DNA from 3 places in the Paraburkholderia sp. RL17-373-BIF-A genome. Region 2 is predicted to be linked to each of the others. Evidence: riboswitches for the same ligand, from Rfam matches in the RefSeq annotation. Region 2 holds a riboswitch; each other region holds the start of a gene.

Region 1 (7,274 bases), on a different contig from region 2:
GACAAGTGACTTTGCAGACAGAAAGGGGGAACCGGATTCGCCCGGAAGGTTCACGCGATATGGTTGCGGGTACTAGCGCTGTCGCGCGGACATTTCTGTGGGTCGCTGCTCAAGGACTTCAATCCAAGTGCGTGCCGGGTGTAACGCGTCCCTTGCTGACGTGATGAAAGAAAGTCCAGTTGAGCCACGGCTAGGCGGCAATGTGGTCAAGTACTCTCCACGACAAACTGCCGGTTCAGCATCCTCTCGCCATCTGGTTGAAAGTATTCATTTGGGCGCAGTGTCGCGCGCGCAAAGTTATCAACAGAAATTGTTCGCAAGCCTGTGGATAACCACCCCACAACCGCCCCAACTCCTTGACGCAGAACCCTTCTTGACCACTGCGCGCAAAGCACGGAGAGCGAAGTGCGAGAGCAAGACGCGGAGCGCAACCACCAAACCTGTTGCGCTCACCAAATCCAAAGCATCAAACCGACTTCACCGCCGACCTTCCCCCCACCCGCATAAACGCACTCCGCTCAACCAGCGCCCCAAACAGCAGCCCGATCGTCGCCCACATAATCGCCTGCATGCCCAGCGCCGCGACGCGGAATTTCCACAGCAGCACCGCCGGGAAAGCCTCCGGCACTTCGTTGATCGTGGGCATCGACAACTGCACCGCGGCGATGATCACGATGAACACCGCCGCCCCCACAATCGAGCCGTTCCACGCGCCAAGCTTCATAGCCGCACGGCGCCGCACCTTGAGCGAAAACACCATCGCGGCCAGCGATATCGCAATCATCAGGAAGAACAAACCCGTCCGCGTCCCAATCGTTTCAGGGTCGCCGACCGAAGGCGGGTTCGCCGGATACTTCAGATTCGGCACGACCGCCAGCGCAATGAACGCGCCAAGCGCAAGCCACGCGGACAACGCGCGCGGGCTCAATGCGCCCACTCGTCCATAGGCGTACGCGAACACCAGCGAGAACAGCCCGCCGAATGCCGCGCCGTAAGTCACCACGCCAGTCAACAGGCCGATACCCCGCTGCGTATCGCGGCTCACAATCTCGGGTTCAGCGGCCTCGCCCTTCGCGGCGTCGGCTTTTTCTTCAAACGAAATCGCCTGATTCACCTGCGGCTCGCCCACCACCCGGGCAAAGCCGAACGTGAGCAGTCCCGCGGCGATGCCTGCAAGCATCCCGCGTACCAACAATTTACCAACCATGGTCGACTCCGTTAGTGGCAGGGAAAGCCGAGCAGATGGCGGCCGTCGTGCACGAACTCATGCACGTACATGCCCGGCACCAGCGAGGTGGCGCCCTGTTCCGCACCCACGAAGTAAAGCGCGAGCAACAACAGCAAACCGCCGAACACGACCCAGGGCAACAACTCGCGCAGCGGAATCGGCGTGGGTTGAGCAACAGGCTGGTTGGCGGGATCGAAAACAGCGTCGTTCATGATGGACATCTCCTGGGGTAACGCGCCCCGATAGTCATTGCAGAGGATTGGTGCGAAGCTCAGGTCTGGCTTTCGGCTTGTGCTGCCGATTACAGTGGCGCGACCGCGCCGGGCTCTCACCGGCTTCCGCGCTTCGCAGTCCCGCTATTCTACGCGCTAAACTTCGGCACCCGGCAACGCAAAACGTACGCTTCATCCCGCTCGCGTTCGCCTTCGGGGCGCGGCTTCACAGGACATGAACAGAATGGACACTCGGCTGTTACTGATCAGCCACGCATCGACCGCCGCCCAGCGCGCAGGCCGTTTTCCCGCCGACGACCCGCTCGACGCCCGCGGCCTCGCCGAAGCCCAAGCGGCGCGTACGCGTCTGGAGATCGCGGACGACGCGGACGCTTTCGTCAGCCCGGCCGCCTGCACGCGCGAGACGGCAGCCGCCCTGGGCCTCGCGGCATCGGTCGACGCCGGTCTGGCGGATATGAACTACGGCGCATGGCAGGGGCGGCGGTTGGCCGACCTCGCTGCCAAAGCGCCGCAAGACCTCGCCGCATGGGCGCGCGATCCCGACGCCGCGCCGCACGGCGGCGAGTCGTTCAGTCAACTCGTGAAACGGGTAGGAGAATGGCTCGACGCGCTAAACGGCGCGAAGGATCGTGCACCGAATCATGCGCTCGACGTGATCGCCGTCACCCATGCGCCGGTGCTCCGGGCAGCGATCGTGCATGCGCTAGGGGCATCGCCCGCCGTGTTTCCGCGCATTGAAATCGCGCCGCTTTCGATGATCGAGTTACGGCGCTCGTCGCGCGGCTGGACATGGTGGCCGGCGTCACACTAGCCACCTTCGTGCGGCGGCTTACTTACCCGACACCACCAGACGCAGCTTGTTCGAACCGGTCGGCGTCAGCGTGATGTCGGTCCGCTTGCCCTTCGCACCCAGATAAAAGTGCTGACGTCCCGGCGAATTCTGATCGTGCGTGGCGTCCGGCAGACACGACGCGATGTCCGCTGCGACTGCTTGCAGCGCGTCGGCATTCGAACCGGCGTCGTGATGCGGCGTCCAGCTGCATTGATACGCACCGCGGCTCGCCGAACATTGCGCGTCGTCGCCGTAAGGTTGCGCGACGCCCTTGCCATCGTCCGGCGTCAATGAAGCGAGCCCGCCAGGGGCGGCCGCGACGATCCGTTTCAGTGAGGTACACGGGCTAGGCGCATCGTCGCCATATGCGCTGCCGGTCAGCAACGCGCCTAGCGATGCAGCGGCAAGCGCGGTGGCAAGTATTCGGATTCTATTCATGTCGGCGCGGTCCTTGAAGTCACTCACAGGTATTAGCGCGGTAGCACGCTTCGTGCCCATGCGCACTCACAGCCCAGTACCAAACAAAGCCGCCAGCCCCTGCGCCGAAGCAAAAATCCCCTTGGCATCGTGCCCGACACCATCGATCACATACGTCCGGTGCTTCGCCAATCCTTCCGGATGCCGCAACGCCATATAGCGCGCATAAGCCAGCCCGCGCCCGAGCCGGTGTTCCCCTTGCGTCAGCGCGGCGCATGAACGGTCGAGCGCCGGATGCTGCGGATCGCAATCCGCGCCGCCGAGCAGCACGGTGACGTCACGCTGCGCGTAACGCGCTTCGAGCGCTGCGGCAGAAGCCGCGTCGCCCGCATAGCCCGGCAAATCCTCGAGCCCATATTTCCAGCGATTGAACGACGGACACATCGCCCGATCGAACGCCGCGAATTCGCCGGACGCAACCGGCCGCATCGCATCGAAGTACACATACGACGAAGGATTCGCGACCACGTAGCGCAGCGCGATGCCGCCCGCCGCGAGCGGCGCCTCGTCGCGCGCCACCACCGCATAGCGCTGCACGACTTGTGCGCCGCCTGAGTGCCCCGCGATCACCACTTCGGCAAGCGACGCGAACTGCTCGCGCGAAGCAAGCGTATGCAGAATGGCGTCGAGCACATCGAACGAACTGATCGGCGCGGGACCTTCCGCGTTCTCCCCGCCCATCCAGCTCGTCCAGTCCCAATGCAACGTGGACGGCGGCACCTCGTGCGCCTCGACATCCGCCGTCGCGAGAAACTGCGGCACGATCAGCAGCGTATCGGCCGCACTGCCGCCGGCGAGCGCGCACGAACGCTGCGCGAGTTCGAAATACGTGTCGCCGTTGCGCAGGCGGCCATGAATCAGAATCACGGCGCGTTGGACTTCGCGCGTCGGCGCTAGCCAGTCGCCGTTCGAAAACACGGGCACGGTGCCGCTGCCGGCTTGCGTCGTGACGCTCAGATGCCGGCTTGCGACAACAGCGACCGGATGTTCATTCGGCGCGCGTTCGTCGTCTGTGATGAAAGGCTGGGTCATGCAATAGGCTCGTGGTTGATCAATGGGTGGCGGGCCTCGCCGCCGCGCCGCCCGACATGCGTCCGGCGCGCGTGAAGTACACCATCGCGAGCGACACGAAGCCGGCAAAAATCAGGTAGAACGCGGGCGTGAGACTGCTGCCGGTCACGCGCGTCAAGGCGGTGATGGTGAGCGGCGCCATGCCGCCGAACAGCGTCACCGCGATGTTGTACGAGAGCGCCACGCCCGCCGAACGGCTGCGCACCGGGAACAATGTCGCGAGCATGCCGGGATGCGCACCGGACATTGCGGCGAGGAACACCGTGGCGATCATCTGCGCGATGAACAGATGCCCCGGCGTCGGGTTCGTCACGACGAAGTGATACAGCGGATACACGCAGAGCATCCACGCGATCACGATCGGATAGAACAGCCTGTACGCGCCATAACGATCGGCGAGCTTGCCCGACAGCGGAAACAGAAACAGATTCAGCACGCCGGACACGAACGCGCCGAGCAACGCGGTGGAGAGCGGCAAATGCAATTGCCGTTCGACATACACCGACAGATACGAGTGCCACACATAATTGGTCGCCGCCCCGATGATGATCACGCCCATCGCGCAGATCGCCGCATCGCCGTTGTCGCGGAAGAACTGACGGATCGTGACGCGGGGCGGTTTGTCCTTGTGATCGAGCAGCCGCTCGAACTCCGGCGATTCGGCCACGCGATGCCGGATGTAGAAGCCAAACGGCCCGGCCAACGCGCCGAACAGAAACGGCAGTCGCCAGCCCCACGCCACCAGTTGCTCATGCGTGAGTTGCGTGGTCAGCAGATAGCCGACCCCGGACGACAGCAGCAACGCGAACGCCTGCGCCGACATATTGAAGCTGCCGTAAAACATCTTCTTGTGCGGCGGCGCATACTCGACCAGCATCGCCGATGCCGTCGCGAACTGTCCGCCCACGGAGAGCCCTTGCAACAGGCGCGCGAGCACCACCAGCAGCGGCGCCGCGATGCCAATGCGCGCATAGCCCGGCGTGAGACCCATCAGCAGCGTGCTGGCCGCCATCGAAATGATCAGCAGCGAAAGCGCTTTGCGGCGCCCCGCGCGGTCCGCGTAGATGCCGAGCAGAATGCCGCCGATCGGCCGCACGATGAAACCGACGGCGAACGTGGCGAGCGTCAGCATGATCGACACGAAGCCACTGCCGCCGGGAAAGAACACTTGCGCGATGATCTTCGCGAAGTAGCCGTAGATCAGAAAGTCGAACCACTCTAAGCCGTTACCGAGGACGGAGGCGAAGATCGCGCGCCGCACCATCGACGGACTCAAGGCGTTCGACGCGTCGGCTTCGGACGCGGTACCGTCGCGCTGATTGAAGGTCGCTTCGCTCATTGCTCGCATCCCGGAGTGTCGAACATCGCCGCCAGCGCGCACACCGACGTCAGCATGCGCGCGCCGTTGTGCCCCACGCCCGGCACGATATGAAAGCGCTGCTTCAAACCGTCCGGATGACGCGACTGGATATACCGGTAGTACGCCTCGGCACGCGCGACGCGTTGCGGCCCTTGCGCTTCGGCGGCGCAGGTTCTGTCGAGCGCGCTTTGCTGCGGATCGTCATCCGCGCCGCCGACGAGGTAGTCGATCCGGCGCGCCGCATAGGTCGCTTCGAGTTGCGCGGGCGTTCGGTCGTCGAGATAGGGCGGCCGGTTGTCCATGCCGTATTTCCATTGATTGAAGTCGGGACATTGCGCGGCATCGAACGGCGCGGCAATGCCTTGCGCGTTGGGCCGTTGCGCATCGAAATAGGCATACGTGGACGGACTCGCCACGACGTAACGCACGTCGATGCCCTCGCCGGTCAGCGCGGCGATGTTGCGCGCCGCGACGGCGTAGCGTTGCACGACTTGCCCGCCGCCCGAATGCCCGGCAAACACCACGTGCCGCAGATTGGGAAACAGCTTGCGATCGGCGAGACGCGCGACGATCGCGTCGAGCACCTCGTAGGAACTGATCGGCAGCGGCGCGCGCGCCGCTTCGCCGCCCATCCAGGCGTCGCCGGTCCAGCGCAGCAGATCGGCGGGCTCGTCATGCACGCGCGTGTCGAGCGTGGCGAGGAATTGCGGCGCGATCAACAGCGTGGCGTCGGGGTCCGCGTGTGCGGTATCGCGAGCACTCTGCGCGGTGCGAAAGTACACGTCCGCGTTGCGCAGCTTGCCGTGAATCACGATCACCGCGCGCGTCACTTGCGGCTGCGCGACGTTCCAATCCTTCGACAGATACAGCGGAAATTCCGCGTGCCCTTGCGGCGTGTCGATCGTGAAGCGCGTATCCGAGATCGTCGCCACCGGCTTCAGATGCGGCTCGTAAGCATGGACCGCGAGCGCGGGTTGCGCGAGCGTCGCTAGCAGGGCAGCGGCGGTTGACGCACACAGCACCCCAATACGTCGTGAAAGATTGAAAGTCATGCAGCTTGCTCCTGATCGCCGTGTACTGTCTTGAACGCGGCGCATCGTCGAATCCGTCGTTGAAAAACCGAATACTTAGAACCGGTGGCGAATACCGAGCGTCACACCGGTCTGGTTCGGACCGAATGCGGTGTCGCTCGTCAGGCCGACGGGCGTGTACTGGTCGTTAGCGTAGTGCGTGGACGCGGCATACGCGACCGTTGCGTACACATCGGTTCGCTTCGAAAGAATATAGTCCGCCCCCAGCACGCCCATCAACGAGTTCGACACGTTGTCCGCCTTGTTGCTCTGGTAGTACGCGGCGGCCGTCAGGCGGAAAGCCGGCGCGATCAGATAACGCACGCCGCCGAACCACAATGCCGACGACACCGACTTGCCCTTGGTCGGGTTAAACAAATAGTGCTCATAGCCGCCCATCAGCGTGACGTCGCCGAGCTGCTCGCGCGCCGAGGCGCTCCAGTTGCGCGACTTGGTCCACATGCCGGTCGAGTTGATCGCGCCGTTGCGGTAGTCGTAGGCCACCGCGGCGGCAAAGCTGCCCATGTCGTAATCGAGCGCGCCGCCGTAGGCCGCGCTGCTCTGAAACGAATCCGCCGAGCCGCCGAAGCTGTAATCCGCCGTCGCCGTCAAACCGCCGAAGCGGCCCACATATTTGACCGAGTTGTTCACGCGCGCCTTGAACGAAAAGCCGTCGACGGATCCGGTGGTCGGCATCCACGTGTATTGCTGGCCGAACACCATCGGGTCGTATTTGATGAGCGTGTCGTACATCGCCGTGTACTGCAAGCCCGCCGACAGTGCGCCGTAGGCATTCGAAAGTCCCACTGCGGCCGTGCGGTTGAACAGCACGCCGGCGCTCGCGTTGGTGCCGTCGTTGCCGTTGAAGCCCGCTTCGAGAATGAAGAACGCTTTGTTGCCGCCGCCGAGATCTTCGGCACCGCGAAAGCCGAAGCGCGAATTACTCAAGCCGCCGGAATTCTCGCGGACCAGCGAGCCGCCGCCGGCGCCGGCATGGTTGAGA
Region 2 (7,274 bases):
CAAGCGTCGAGCCGTGGCAACACGTCGTTACGCAGACGCTCGATCACCTGCTCCGCTTGCGGCAAGCCGGCCGCATAAAACGGCGCTACCGATGCGTCCGTTCGATCGCCACACACATCACGTAGCAACTCGGCCGCCAGCAACTCCAACCGTTCCCGCGTATCGCCACAGTGCCGCCACGGCGCATCGCTCACGCGCTGCAGCACATCGGGACGCGGCCCATCCCACGCCGCCGACCAGTCCACCGACAGCGGATCGAACAGATGATCCATCCGCAGATCACGCGCCAGCGCGTCGATCAAACCGGCCTTGCCGCCTTGGCCGTCGCCGACCGGAAAACGCCCCAACGCCAGCAACGTATCGCGCCGCTGCACGCCATCAGGCGATTGCCCGAACGTATGCAAGCCATCGCGAATCTGCGCCTCCTTCAACTCGCACAACCACGCATCGACGCGCGTGAGCAGCGCGTCTTCATCGTCCTGCCCGTTCGGCGCCGCGAGACTCAGCTCCTCATGCAGCTTATGTTCGACGATGGTCGCCAGAATCGTGCGCCGCAACAGCTTCGAGCGGCGCGGGTCGACCATCAGCGCTTCATAATATTCGTCGACCTGGCGCTCGAGATCCTGCAAGGGTCCGTAACTTTCGGCGCGCGTGAGCGGCGGCATCAGGTGATCGATGATGACGGCCTGCGCGCGGCGTTTTGCCTGGCTGCCCTCGCCCGGATCGTTGACGATGAATGGATACAGATGCGGCATCGGCCCGAGAATCAGATCGGGCCAGCAGGCATCGCTCAACGCGACGCTCTTGCCGGGCAGCCATTCCAGATTGCCGTGCTTGCCGACATGCACGACTGCGTCGATGCCGAACTGGTGACGCAACCAGAAATAGAACGCCAGATACGCATGCGGCGGCACGAGTTCGGCGTCGTGATAGCTCGCGTAGTCGCCCTGTTCGCGCGAACGCGACGGTTGAATGCCGACGAACACCTGTCCGCAGCGCCAGCCCGCGATCATGAAGCGGCCGCGTCGCAGCGTCGGGTCCTGTTCGGGCGTACCCCAACGCGCGTTCAGCGCCTGGCGCGCCTCGGCGGGCAACGCATTGAAGTGCCCGAGATAGTCGTCGAGCGCGAGGCTTTGCAGCGCGGGACGCAGATCGCGCACGACCGGATCGTTGGTCACGCCTTCGGTGAGCTTCTTCAACAACGCGTCGCCGTTCGCGGGCAAGTCGGTGAGACGATAGCCCTCGGCGCGCAGCATCGACAGAATGCCGACCACCGAGGCGGGCGTATCGAGGCCCACGCCATTGCCGATGCGCCCTTCGCTCATCGGATAGTTGGCGAGGATCAGCGCGAGTTTCTTGTCCGCGTTATCGAATGAACGCAGACGGCACCAGCGCCGGCTCAGTTCAGCGAGAAAGCCCACTCGTTCGGCGTCAGGCTGATAACGCACCACGTCGACCTGAGTGTGAGGACAACGGTACGCGAGTCCCTTGAAACTGATCGCGCGCGTGATGATGCGGCCATCCACTTCCGGAAGCGCGATATGCATGGCGATATCGCGCGAATTGAGGCCTTGATTGTCCTTGACCCAATCCTCGCGATTGCCGCCGCTCAGGATCACCTGGAACACCGGAGCGTCGCCGGCGAGCGCAAGTGGCTCGGGGTCGTCGATCGCGGACGCGGCGAAGGCGGTCGTGTTCAGCACCAACGCGACCTCGTGCTGCGCGCACAGCGACTGCACGACGTCTCGGCTCATCGCATCTTTCAGCGAAGTAATCGCGATCGGCAGCGGATTCAGACCTTGCGATTCGAGCGCGTCGATCAGCGCATCGAACACGGCCGTATTGGCCGCCTGCAGATGCGCCTTGTAGAACAGGATCGCCGCGACCGGCGCGTCCCGCCGCCAGCGCGCCTGCCAATCGGCAACCGTCGGCGTGTCACGCTCGGGATGGTAGAGCGTCGCGGCGGGCAACGCGCGCGGCGGCGCCGGTTCGCGTCCCCACCCGCAGACACGGTGCGCGATACAGCGCAGGAACGCCTCGGCATTTTGTGGGCCGCCTTCACGCAGATAGCGCCACAGCTGATGGCACAGATCGGCGCTCGCGGTGCTGCGCGCGAGCAGGTTCGGATCTTCCTGCAGATCGCCGGAAAACATCGCGAGCGTCTGCTGCTTGCGCTCGGCGAGCGCCACCACCTGCTCGATGCCGTAAGGCCAATACGCCTCGCCGCCGAGGTGATCGACCACCACCACGCGTGCATGCTGCAAGACGTCTTCGACATAGAAATCGACCGACGCCGATTGCCGCAAATACGTGACGTTCGCGAGCCGCACGCTCGGGAAGCCCTCACCCAGGCGCGGAAAAACGCTCGCCAGCAGCGACAGCGTGGTATCGGCGGAGCTGAGCACCACGATATCCGCGGGCTGCTGATCGATACGGATCACGCCTTGCGTATCGTCGACAAAACCGCCGGGCGTGGTACGCAGCAGATGCATGAGCGCTTACGCCTGTTGCGTTTCGGCGCTCGACGGCACGCCGAGCGCCGCGTCGAACGCGCGCTGCAACGCGGCCTGATCGAGATCCTCGCCGATCAGCACGAAGCGGCTCGGGCCGCTTTCGCCGGCCTGCCAGCGTCGATCGAAATAGCTGTCGAAGCGCCGGCCCACGCCCTGGATCACGAGACGCATCGCCGCGCCCGGCAGCGCCGCGAAACCTTTGACGCGGTAAATCGTGTTCGTTTCGACCAGACGCTGCAACGCAGCGATCACCGCTTCGCGCGACGACACATTCGCCTGCACGACCACCGAGTCGAATTCGTCATGATGGTGGTCGGCGTCGTCGGCGGAACCGTGGTGATCGTGGCGCAAGTGGATCGTGTCTTCCGAGGCCGCTTCGAGGCCCAGCAACGTGTGCAGATCGAGTTGCCCCATGTGCGCGCGCACGATCTTCACTTGCGGCGGAATCTCCTCGCGGAGCAACACTTCAACCGCGCTTTGCTGCGCGTCGTCGAGCAAATCCGTCTTGTTCAGAATCACCAGATCGGCCGCGGACAACTGATCTTCAAACAGTTCGTGCAACGGCGACTCGTGATCGAGATTCGGATCGGCCTTGCGTTGCGCATCCACGGCGACGGGGTTGTCGGCAAACTGACCGCTCGCGGCGGCCGGGCCGTCCACCACGGTGACCACGGCATCGACGGTGAAACTGTTCTTGATCTGCGGCCAGTTGAAGGCCTGCACCAGCGGCTTCGGCAACGCGAGACCCGACGTCTCGATCAGCACGTGATCGATCTGATCGCGGCGTTCCACGAGCTTTTCCATCACCGGAAAAAACTCTTCCTGCACGGTGCAGCACAAGCAGCCGTTCGCGAGTTCATACAGTTGGCCTTCGGTTTCGACACCGTTTTCATCGCAACCTATGCCGCAACCCTTGAGGATTTCCCCGTCGATGCCGAGTTCGCCGAACTCGTTGACGATCACCGCGATGCGCTTGCCGCCCGCATGCTGAAGAATATGCCGCAGCAGCGTGGTCTTGCCGCTGCCGAGAAAGCCCGTGACGATGGTGACGGGGATCTTGCGCATTTGAGTTTGCATCGTGAGGTCCATCCGTAGGAGTTGCACGCGCACGCCGCTGTGTCTGTATGGCCATCTGCCTACGCCGGGCAAAACGAGGCACAGGCCCGGCCAGCCACGACGATAACAAAACACGGGGACGAACGACGGCGTTGCCGCGACAACAGAAAAACAGAAAGCGGGAATGAGGTCATGAACGCAGCGCCGCATCCCCGCGGCGTTCGTCCTTCGTATTCTGGCCGGTATCCGGGCTGGCGAAAGCGCCGCTTCCCCTTCCCGGGCGAGTGATTTCTCGCCCAGTGGTGATATGCCGACGCGGCCTTGCGCGTGGACATCGAAGCCGGCTCCGCGGCGCTAATGAACTGAACTTAGCACCACATTTCGCTTACCGTTGCGGGGGCAGCACAGGTTGACCCGATCCATGGCAGGTGGGCACCCTGTTTCCCGTTTAACTGCATGCGCACGAGCGCGCATACGAGCACCAAAGTGCGTGCGAGTGTAGGCCCGCGGCCCGGTGCCGTCAAGGAACCGCAAGCCGCAAGCGCTTATCGGGCGGGGCGCCATGTGCTATCGTATGCGCGCGTTTGGTGCCCGCACATGCATTCGCGTGTGCAGTTAAACGGGAAACAGGCGGCGCTCCATGCGCTCAACCTGTGCTGTCCCCGCAACGGTAAGCGACCTGCGGCGCAATCTTGAGTTGTCTTGCGCCGCGCATGCGTTTTTTCGATGCCACTGTCCAGCACATTCCAGCGAATGTGGACGGGAAGGCAAAGCGCATGAGGCCGCCAGCCCGGATACCGGCCAGACGCGGAGGCGGCGAACCTCAGGGCAACATCGCGCCGCCGGCAGCCGGAATCCGCGAGGGACGGATGTGAAGGCGCTGAAGCACGACATAGTGTGTCCACGTATGCGGATTCCGGCTGGAATCGCTACGCGCCACACATTGCGCCGTGCCTGAATCCGTCGTACCGCATGACCCCAAAGTCCGCCGCCTGGCGACCGTCCGCGCTTTACCCCTTTCCGCTTGTCACGACATGGCGCTCGCCATGCACGCCGCGATGACCCGCGCCTGGCTGATCGGCGCCGGCCCCGGCGACGTCGAACTCATGACCATCAAGGCCACCCGTGCATTGGCGCAGGCCGACGTGGTGCTGGTCGACGATCTGGTGAATCCCGAGGTGCTGCAGTTCGCGCGCGCCGACGCGCTCGTCGTCTACGTCGGCAAACGCGGCGGCCATCCATCCACGCCGCAGGACGGCATCGTCGCGCAGTTGCTCGAACATGTGCGGGCCGGGCGCAGCGTCGCGCGTTTGAAAGGCGGCGATCCGTTCGTATTCGGCCGTGGCGGCGAAGAACAGCAGGCACTGCACGCGGCGGGCATCGAGGTGGAAGTCATCAACGGCATTACTGCGGGAATCGCGGCGCCCGCGGCGATCGGCATTCCCGTCACGCATCGCGATCACGCGCAGGGCGTGGTGTTCGTCACCGGACACGGCGCGGGCAGCGGCGAGCCGGACTGGGCCGCGCTCGCGGCCACCCGCATGACGCTCGTGATCTACATGGGCATGCGGCGGCTCAACGATATCGTCGGCGCGTTGCTCGCGGCCGGCATGAGCGCCGACACGCCGTGCGCGGCGATCGAATCGGCCACGCGTCCCGAGCAACGCCATGCGCTCGCGCGGCTCGACGAATTCGCCGACACCGTCGCGCGCGCCGGGCTCGGCTCGCCGGCGATCGTGGTGATCGGCGGTGTGGCGTCGCTAGCCTTGGAGCGCGCGGCGGCGCAGGCCGACGCTGCAACGCCGCCCGCAGACGGAACGGATACGCAATGAAAACGCTGAGCGTCGGCATCGGTTGCCGTTTGCACAGCCCGGCTGCGCAGATCGAAGCCGCGGTGCGCGCCGCGCTCGGCGCGCATTCGTTCGACGAAATCCGCAGCGTGGCCTCGCTCGATACCAAAGCCCACGAAACGGGCCTGCTCGAATTTTGCGCACGTCATGCGCTGCCGCTGACATTCTTCAGCCTTGATCAGATCGCGTCGATGCCCGTGGCGGAGCCTTCGGCGGCGGTGCGCGAGCATCTCGGCGTGGACGGTGTTTGCGAGCCGTGTGCGCTGCTCGGCGCGACTGCCGGGCTCGGCGAACCCGGCGCGCTCAATGCGGATCGAGCCCGCCTCGTCGTGCGCAAAACCGTCCATGCCGGCGTCACCGTGGCGATTGCTTCGAGCGCCGCGCACGCCGATAGTGAACACCCGAACAACGACACTCAGTAACAGGACCTGCCATGAAGACCGATCCCGAATCGCATCAACGCATGACCGAGCGTCGCCGCGAAGGCCACGAGAAAAAACAGGCCAACGCCACCGTCGAAAAAGGCCTGCTGATCGTCAACACCGGCACCGGCAAAGGCAAAACCACCGCCGCATTCGGCATGGCCGTGCGCGTGCTCGGCCACGGCATGCGCCTCGGCGTCGTGCAGTTCATCAAGGGCGCGCTGCACACGTCGGAGCGCGACTTTCTCGGCGCAATCGCCAACTGCGATTTCGTCACGATGGGCGACGGCTACACCTGGAACACGCAGAACCGCGACGCCGACATCGCGACCGCCCGCAAAGGCTGGAACGAAGCGCGCCGCATGATCGAGAGCGGCGATTACCAGATGGTGATCCTCGACGAGTTGAACACGGTGCTCAAGTACGAATACCTGCCGCTCGACGAAGTCCTCGCGGTGCTGACCGCGCGCGCGCCCATGCTGCATGTGGTGGTGACCGGCCGCCACGCGCCGGACGCGTTGATCGAAGCCGCCGATCTCGTCACCGAAATGCGCATCGTCAAGCATCCGTATCGCGAGCAAGGCGTGAAAGCGCAGCGCGGCGTGGAGTTCTGAGCGATGGCCGCGTGCCCCGCCCTGTTCATCAGCGCGCCCGCGTCGGGCCAAGGCAAGACCACGATCACGGCGGGTCTCGCGCGCTACCATCGGCGGCTGGGGCGACGCGTGCGCGTCTTCAAGACCGGACCGGACTTTCTCGATCCGATGATTCTGGCGCGCGCGAGCGGCGCGCCCGTGCTCTCACTCGATCTATGGATGGTGGGCGAAGCCGCCTGCCGCACGCTGCTCGCGCAAGCGGCCGCCGAAGCCGATCTGATCCTGATCGAAGGCGTGATGGGTCTGTTCGACGGCACGCCGAGCAGCGCCGATCTCGCCACCACGTTCGGCGTGCCGGTGCTCGCGGTGATTTCGGCGAAGGCGATGGCGCAGACCTTCGGCGCGGTCGCCTTCGGTCTCGCGCAATTCCGGCCGCAGGTGCCGTTTTACGGCGTGCTCGCCAATCGCGTCGGCTCCGCGCGGCATGCGCAGATGCTCGAAGAAGCGTTGCCGCCGGAGTTGCGTTGGTGCGGACACATTGCCGCCAGCGATGAAATCGCGCTGCCCGATCGTCACCTCGGCTTGCATCAGGCGGACGAAATCGACGATCTCGACGCGCGCCTGGATCGTGCCGCTGACACTCTAGGCCGCACCGCGCTCGCCGAACTGCCACCGCCTGTCGAATTCGGCGCGCCCTTATCGGACGTCCTGCCGCGCCTGCTGGAAGGCAAGACGATTGCGATTGCGCGCGACGCCGCGTTCTCGTTCATCTATCCGGCCAACATCGCGCTGCTGGAAGCACTCGGCGCGCAAGTCGCCTTCTTCTCGCCGCTCGCCGAC
Region 3 (7,274 bases), on a different contig from region 2:
GTCCGGATACGCGGTGGACGATACCTCGGCGATACCCGCGATGCCGGGCTCGGGACAGCTCGAGTGATAGAACAGCACACCGTCGCCGACCTGCATCATGTCGCGCATGAAATTGCGCGCCTGATAGTTGCGCACGCCGGTCCACGGCAACGTGCGATGCGGTGCGTTGGCGAGATGATCGATGCTTGCTTCGTCCGGTTCGGACTTCATTAGCCAGTAGCGCATGAATCGAATTGAACGTTAAGGGGTTGAAGATGCGGAGAAAATCGGCGTACAAAAAACAGCGCCCAAAGAAAAACGGCACCGAACCGAAGTCCGATGCCGTTCTAAATAAGGTCCCCGCCTTAGCCGCTAGGCCGGCATCCTGAACCGGGGGTTCAGAATTGGTCGCAGTTAGCAACACTTCGGGTACATCAGACAGAGTGACGCGCACACCCGTGCTACAAATTTCCGCAACCGTGCACATGGCATTGGTTCAAGGAATATATGACCTTGGCGAACCAGGCAGGGAAGCTAAACCGATGAAGCTGAACTACCGATTGAACTCAAACGTTTGCTGAATCTTGCACGTCTTGTGCTCACGCACTCCGTTTGAATCCGCCGCCGATCTCAGGACCGGCAGCACGATAACACACGACACTTACTGCATGCTGTACTGCTCAATCACAGTACCTAACTGTTCGTTCATTTGATGCATTGTACGCCGGATTTCTTCAGCGGGAAATGCTTCTCCGTGTCTCACGCTCGATTGCAGTCTAAGCAGTTCCGATGCCAGCGACAGCGCAGCCATGACAGCAATGCGGTCCGTGCCGCGCACGTTGCTGTTATTGCGGATCTTCGACATTTCGGCGTCGACGCGTGCGACCGCTTCGAGCAGCGCCGCTTCCGTTTCCGGCGAGCAGGCGAGGCGATAGGGCACGCCGAGAATCGATACTTCGATCTGCTTGGTGGTCATGCATTTTCTCCGTGGCGGGTCACGTCGCTCTCAGCTTCGACTTCATGCTGAGCCGGCTCGAGCAGATCGAGCTGGTTGTCCGGCTCGCTGTTCGCGCGGGCACGCGGCAGCTTCTCGAGAATCGCATTCAGGCGCACCTGTGCGTCGTCGATCTTCGCCGATAGCGCGTCGCGTTCCGCCTGCAGCGCGTTACGTTCCTCGCGCAGCATCGCAAGTTCCGTGCGCGTGGCTTCGACTTCGGCGCGCGATTGGGCGAGCTGCTCTTCGAGCGCGAGTCGCGCTTCATTGTGGCGTTGGCTGATCGCAATCAGCTTGCCGATATTCTGTGAAAGTGTTTCGAGTTCGGTGAGCATGTGCTGCGTCCTCTAAAGACATCGCATTTTAGCGCGGAATGTCGCAGGTTCCGACAATTGTCTCGTTTCGAGACGTAACAACATCGCTTTGTGCAGGCTTTTATCGACCATATGATGAAAAAGTACTCACGCGTCGGACAATAGCCTGCACTTAACAGAACAGACGGCCCACGGTCCCGGCATTATTGACGGACCCCGAGGCCGCTCCTAAACTTGCCGCACTCTGGTGCCCGCGTGCGCTTTTCAACGGCGCGCGCAGTTAAACGGGAAGCAGGGCGCGCCGTTCACGTGAACGCGTCAACCTGCGCTGCCCCCGCAACGGTAAGCGACCGCATTCGTCATGCAAGTCGATTCTGATCGCGTGTTGGAAGTTCAACTCGCGAGTGTGCCACTGCGCGTCACGCGTGGGAAGGCGGAATCGATGTGTCGCCAGCCCGGATACCGGCCAGAGGGAGAGGCACGTCACGCGCGAAAATGTTAAATACGCGGGCGCCTCGTTACGCATCGGCCTGCGGGGAAGCGGGCCGCGCACGCTATCCACAGGACTTTCATCCCATGCTGTCCCCCTTCGCCCGCGCGGCGTTGCTCGCCTTCGCGGGCCTGCCGATCGTCGTGCCTGCGCAAGCTGCTCCTTCATCTTCTTCTTCGTCCTCGGCGGCGGATTCATCGGCCGCCGTGCCGTCTTCGGCGGTGCTGTCGCCCGTGGTGGTGACCGCGGAGCGCGGGCCGCAAGCACTCGCCGATGCGATCCCGCAGACGTCGCTGTTCGATCAGCAGGATATCGCCGACACCACCGCGACCGATTTGCCCGGCCTCCTGCAACTCGCGCCCGGCGCGCAAATCTCGCGTACAGGTGGCCCTGGTTCGACGACCAGCCTCTATTTGCGCGGCGCGTCGTCGACGCAATCGCTGCTGCTGATCGACGGCGTGCGGGTCGATTCGGTGAGCCTGGGTGCGCCGCAACTCGCGCAGATTCCGCTCGACCAGATCGATCACGTCGAGGTGGTGAACGGCAACGTGTCGGCGTTGTACGGCTCGGGCGCGATTGGCGGCGTGGTGCAGGTATTCACGAAAGAGGGCGGTGACCACCCGCCGCGTTTCAATTTTTCGCTGGGCTACGGCAGCTATCACACGCAGACGCAGCAGGCAGGCGTGAACGGCGCATTGGATAAAGACGGCAAGACGACCTTCAGCATTTCGCTCGCGCGGTCGAAGGACGACGGCTTCTCGTCGCTCAATCCACGTGAGGCGCCCAACGCCAATCCGAATGCGAACGGCTATCTGAACGAGAGCATCTCGGCTTCGCTGCGCCACAAGTTCAACGACAAATGGGATGCCGGCGCCAGCTACTTCCAGTCGAACGGCAACAACAGCTACGACAATGCGTACGGCGTGCCGACCGATCTGAACAACCTGTACAGCAAAGTGCGCCAGGTCTCGGTGTTCGCGAACGGCAGGCTGACCGACTGGTGGACGACGCACTTCATCGTCGCCGAAGGTGACGACCGCAGCGTGTCGAATACCAACGGCGTGTACAACGGCCGCTTCGATACCGACAATCGCCAGTACACATGGCAGAACGATTTCGCGCTGGCCGCGCAGCAGAAGTTGCAGGTCGGCTATGAGCATCTCGATCAGAGCCTCGATTCGGATACGTTCGCGGCGCCCGACCGGCATGTGGATTCGGGTTTCGTCGGCTATACGGGGCGCTTCGGGCGCAACCAGATTCAGGCCAACGTGCGGCGCGACCAGTATTCCGATTTCGGCGGAGCGAACAGTTACTATCTCGGCTATGGCTTCGACATCACCGGCCATTGGAAGGTGACCGCAAGCTATTCGGATTCGTTTCGCGCGCCGAGCTTCGACGATCTGTACTATCCGTTCAGCGGCAATCCGTTGATCCAACCGGAGCGCAGCCATTCGATCGAAGCCGCGCTGCAGTACGCATCGAATGCGCTCGGCGTGATGCGCCTGACCGCATTCCAGACGCGCTACGCGAATCTGATTAACTATGAGCAGGTGACGCCCGGTATCTATCTGGCACAGAACGTCGGCCATGCAAAGGTGCAGGGGCTCGAAGGATCGTGGAGCGGCCATGTCGGCAAGACGGACGTGCGCGCGTCGGTGACGCTGCAAAATCCCGTCGACCTCGACAACGATGCCGACCTCGTGCGGCGTGCGCGGCGCTTCGGGGCGCTGACGGTGAACCGCAGCATCGCCGCGTGGCGCGTCGGCGGCGAGTGGATCGTGAGCGGCCCGAGCAATGACAGCAGCGGCAAGCTGGGCGGCTATGGCGTGGTGAATCTGTCGGCGCGCTACAACATCACGAAAGCATGGTACGTGGCCGCGCAAATCCAGAATCTGTTGGACAAGGACTATGAAACGGCCTACTCGTATAACTCGCCGCGGCGCGGTGCGTATCTCACGGTTGGTTGGCAGCAGCAGTGAGCGAGTCGCTTCGCTAAGGTCGTGCGGATGAGCCGACACATGAGCCGACACGCGAGTTCGATGCCCGCGACACTGCGCGTGATGAGCGCGAAGCGCGCGGCCGCGATCTGGCTTGCGCTCGCCGTGATCGCGCTGGCGGTGTTGATGGCGTCGCTTGCGTTGGGCAGCGTGTCGCTTGCGCCGATGCGCGTGCTGGCGGCGCTGATGCCGTCGCATGCGTCGTCTGTCGGTTCGTCTGACTTAGCCGCCGAGATCGTCCGCACGCTGCGCCTGCCGCGCGCAGTGGCCGGTTTCGCCTGCGGCGCGTTGCTCGCGCTGGCCGGCGCGTTGCTGCAAGTGCTGCTGCGCAATCCACTCGCCGAGCCCTACGTGTTGGGCGTATCGGGCGGCGCGGCGACCTTTGCGCTGGTCGCGATGATCGCCGGTTGCGCATGGTGGATCGTCGACGCGAGCGCGTTCGCCGGCGCATTCGTGTCGATCCTGCTGGTGCTCGGCCTCGCGCGCCGCGAGTTGTGGCGCGGCGAGCCGCAGGACACGTCGCCGCGCTTGCTGTTGACTGGCGCGGTGATCGCGGCCGGCTGGGGCGCGCTCATTACCTTGTTGCTCAACCTCGCACCCGACAATCGCTTGCGCGGCATGCTGTTCTGGCTGACCGGCGACCTCAACGGCGGCACGATGCCCTGGACGGCGCTCGCCGCCCTCGCTATCGTGCTGGTTGCGATCGTGCCTGTCGCGCCGCGTCTGAATGTGCTGCTGCGTGGCGACGCCGCCGCGCAGGCGTTGGGCGTTGCGGTGATGCCGCTGCGTTTGCGGGTGTACCTGGTGGCTTCGCTGGCGGCGGCCGCGGCGGTGACGACGGCGGGCACCATTGGCTTTGTCGGACTGGTCGTGCCGCACATGCTGCGGCTCGCGTTCGGCAACGATCAGCGCATGCTGCTGCCGGCCGCGGCGCTCGGCGGCGGCGTCGCGGTGATGGGCGCGGACCTGATCGCGCGTACCGTGATCGCGCCGGCGCAGCTGCCGGTCGGCGTGATCACGTCGGTGATCGGCGTACCGGTGTTTCTGTGGATGCTCCTGCACAGGCGCCGATGATGCAAGCTCACTCCATTTCCGAATCCGTCCTCGGCGCGCAACGTTTGACCTTGCGTGTGGGCGCGCGCACTTTGCTCGACGCCTTCACGCATACCTTCTACGCAGGCGAGATCTGGTGCATCGCCGGCCCGAACGGCGCGGGCAAGACAACCTTGCTCTCCACGCTCGCGGGCTTGTTGCAACCGTCGGCGGGACATGTCGAACTCGACGGCGTGCGCCTCGCCGACTGGCCGCCGCTGCCGCTCGCGCAACGCCGCGCGCTGATGCCGCAAAACGCGCCCGACGCATTCAGCGCGAGCGTGCTCGATATCGTGATGCTCAACCGCTTCCCGCATCTCACCGGCTGGGGCTGGGAGCGCGAAGCTGATCGTGAAGCGGCGCACGCGGCGTTGGACTTGTTGGGCCTCGCCGCGTTCGCCGCGCGTGATGTGCTGTCACTCTCCGGCGGCGAGCGGCAACGCGTGGCGCTGGCGGCGGTGCTATGCCTGGAAGCGCCGTTGCTGCTGCTCGACGAGCCGTTGTCGCATCTCGATCTGCATCATCAGATCGACTGCCTCGAGGCGTTGGCCACGTGGACGCGCGAGCCTCGGCGTACAGTGATGTTTTCATGTCACGACCTGAACCTCGCGCGCCGCTTCGCCACGCATGCGCTGCTGCTCGACGGCGCGGGCGGCGCGTATGCCGGACCGGTGCACGACGTGTTGACGCCCACGCTGGCGAGCCGCGCATTCGGCTATCCGTTGATTCTGATTCGCGACGGCGAACACGAGGCGCTGATTCCCGCGCCGCGCGCGCGTCACGGATCGCCTGCCGGACATGACACGCCGGCAAGCTGATCGCTTCATTCCCACATTCTCTTTCAGACACACGCTCATGACTTCTTTGCCACGCTTGCCCGGATTGCCCGAAGTCGAACCGCTCGATCAAACGCTGCGTGACGAGCTGCAGCACATCATCGATACCAAGACGAAGCCGCCCGGCAGTCTCGGCCGGCTCGAAACGCTCGCGTGTCAGATGGGCCTGATTCAGCGCACGACGCGTCCCACCGTGACGCGCCCGGCGATGATCGTCTTCGCCGGCGATCACGGTGTCGCCGAAGAGGGCGTGAGCCCTTATCCGCAGGCGGTGACCGCGCAGATGGTCGTCAACTTCCTCGCCGGCGGCGCGGCGATCAATGCGTTGAGCCGCGTCTCGGGCATCGAGCTCGAAGTCGTCAACGCGGGCATTGCGACGCCGTTGCCGTCGACGGCGGGTCTCGTCGACATTCCCGTCGCGGCCGGCACGCGCAATTTCGCGCGCGAGCCGGCCATGAGCCGCGACCAGGCACTCGCTGCGATGCAGGCGGGCGCGGCGCGCGTGCGGCATCACGCGGCGCTCGGCACCAATGTGATCGGTTTCGGGGAGATGGGGATTGCGAACACCTCGGCGGCCGCGTGTCTGATGAGCCGGCTGTGCCGCGTGCCGATCGACGAATGCGTCGGCCGCGGCACGGGTCTCGACAACGCGGGGCTCGCGAGGAAGCGCAACGTGCTGGCCTCGGCGCTCGCACGTCACCCCGTGTCCACCGATCCGCTCGACGTGCTTGCCACCTTCGGCGGCTTCGAGATCGCGATGATGGCGGGCGCCTATCTCGCGGCCGCCGAGGCACGTATGACGATTCTGGTCGATGGCTTCATCGCGACCTCGGCCTTGCTGATCGCCGACGCCTTCGCGCCGAGCATTCGCGAGTATTGCGTATTTGCGCATGCGTCGAACGAAGCGGGGCATCGGCGCATGCTCGATCATTTCGGCGCGCTGCCGTTGCTGTCGCTCGACATGCGTCTTGGCGAAGGCACTGGCGCGGCGCTCGCGGTGCCGCTGTTGCGCGCGGCAACGGCGTTCGTCAACGAAATGGCGAGCTTCGAATCGGCCGGCGTCGCGAATCGCGATGCGTGATCCGCTTGATCCTTCAGACAGAAACGCTCGACCGGCACACACATGAATCCGCTCGCGGAACTGCGCTATTTCTTCACGGCGCTCGGCTATTTCACGCGCGTGCCTGTGCCGCGCTGGGTTGGCTATGAGCCGCACTACCTGAACGCGGCGGCGCGTTATTTTCCGCTCGTCGGCGTATTGATCGGCGGACTGAGCGCGGTGGTCTATCTCGCCGCGCTGCGCGTATTTCCCGCGGGCGTGGCGGTGCTGCTGTCGATGGCCGCGTCGCTGCTCGTGACCGGCGCGTTCCACGAGGACGGTCTGGCTGATTGCGTCGATGCGTTCGGTGGCGCCTATACGCGCGAAGATGTATTGCGAATCATGCATGACTCGCGCATCGGCGCTTTCGGCGCTATCGCGCTCGTCATCGCGCTTGCATTGAAGTGGCAGACGCTCGTTGCATTGCCGCCGATGCGTGCCGCAAGTCTGATGATTGCCGCGCACGCGGCGAG

What was found. A riboswitch is a leader RNA that binds a small molecule or an ion and turns the genes downstream of it on or off. The one in region 2 is predicted to bind cobalamin.
Region 1: another riboswitch for cobalamin. It lies ahead of P0D80_RS24755 (CbtB domain-containing protein); the one in region 2 lies ahead of cobA (uroporphyrinogen-III C-methyltransferase).
Region 3: another riboswitch for cobalamin. It lies ahead of P0D80_RS44415 (TonB-dependent receptor domain-containing protein); the one in region 2 lies ahead of cobA (uroporphyrinogen-III C-methyltransferase).

What each region holds. Positions count from the first base shown of each region.
Region 1 covers NZ_JARESO010000020.1:158,272-165,545, reverse strand. The annotation lists gene P0D80_RS24760 (CbtA family protein) at 467-1,207, opposite strand; gene P0D80_RS24755 (CbtB domain-containing protein) at 1,219-1,440, opposite strand; adenosylcobalamin (AdoCbl) riboswitch at 1,443-1,596, opposite strand; gene P0D80_RS24750 (histidine phosphatase family protein) at 1,685-2,272, shown strand; gene P0D80_RS24745 (hypothetical protein) at 2,291-2,731, opposite strand; gene P0D80_RS24740 (alpha/beta hydrolase) at 2,798-3,802, opposite strand; gene P0D80_RS24735 (MFS transporter) at 3,822-5,180, opposite strand; gene P0D80_RS24730 (alpha/beta hydrolase) at 5,177-6,253, opposite strand; gene P0D80_RS24725 (porin) at 6,329-7,274, opposite strand, start outside.
Region 2 covers NZ_JARESO010000078.1:4,395-11,668, forward strand. The annotation lists gene cobN (cobaltochelatase subunit CobN) at 1-2,492, opposite strand, end outside; gene cobW (cobalamin biosynthesis protein CobW) at 2,499-3,590, opposite strand; cobalamin riboswitch at 3,790-4,070, opposite strand; cobalamin riboswitch at 4,138-4,389, shown strand; gene cobA (uroporphyrinogen-III C-methyltransferase) at 4,628-5,401, shown strand; gene P0D80_RS43790 (cobalamin biosynthesis protein) at 5,398-5,841, shown strand; gene cobO (cob(I)yrinic acid a,c-diamide adenosyltransferase) at 5,853-6,455, shown strand; gene P0D80_RS43800 (cobyrinic acid a,c-diamide synthase CobB) at 6,459-7,274, shown strand, end outside.
Region 3 covers NZ_JARESO010000082.1:11,782-19,055, forward strand. The annotation lists gene P0D80_RS44395 (EVE domain-containing protein) at 1-225, opposite strand, end outside; RNA gene ssrS (6S RNA) at 333-514, opposite strand; gene P0D80_RS44405 (cell division protein ZapA) at 641-955, opposite strand; gene P0D80_RS44410 (ATPase) at 952-1,308, opposite strand; cobalamin riboswitch at 1,516-1,772, shown strand; gene P0D80_RS44415 (TonB-dependent receptor domain-containing protein) at 1,864-3,756, shown strand; gene P0D80_RS44420 (FecCD family ABC transporter permease) at 3,796-4,848, shown strand; gene P0D80_RS44425 (ABC transporter ATP-binding protein) at 4,845-5,684, shown strand; gene cobT (nicotinate-nucleotide--dimethylbenzimidazole phosphoribosyltransferase) at 5,722-6,783, shown strand; gene P0D80_RS44435 (adenosylcobinamide-GDP ribazoletransferase) at 6,826-7,274, shown strand, end outside.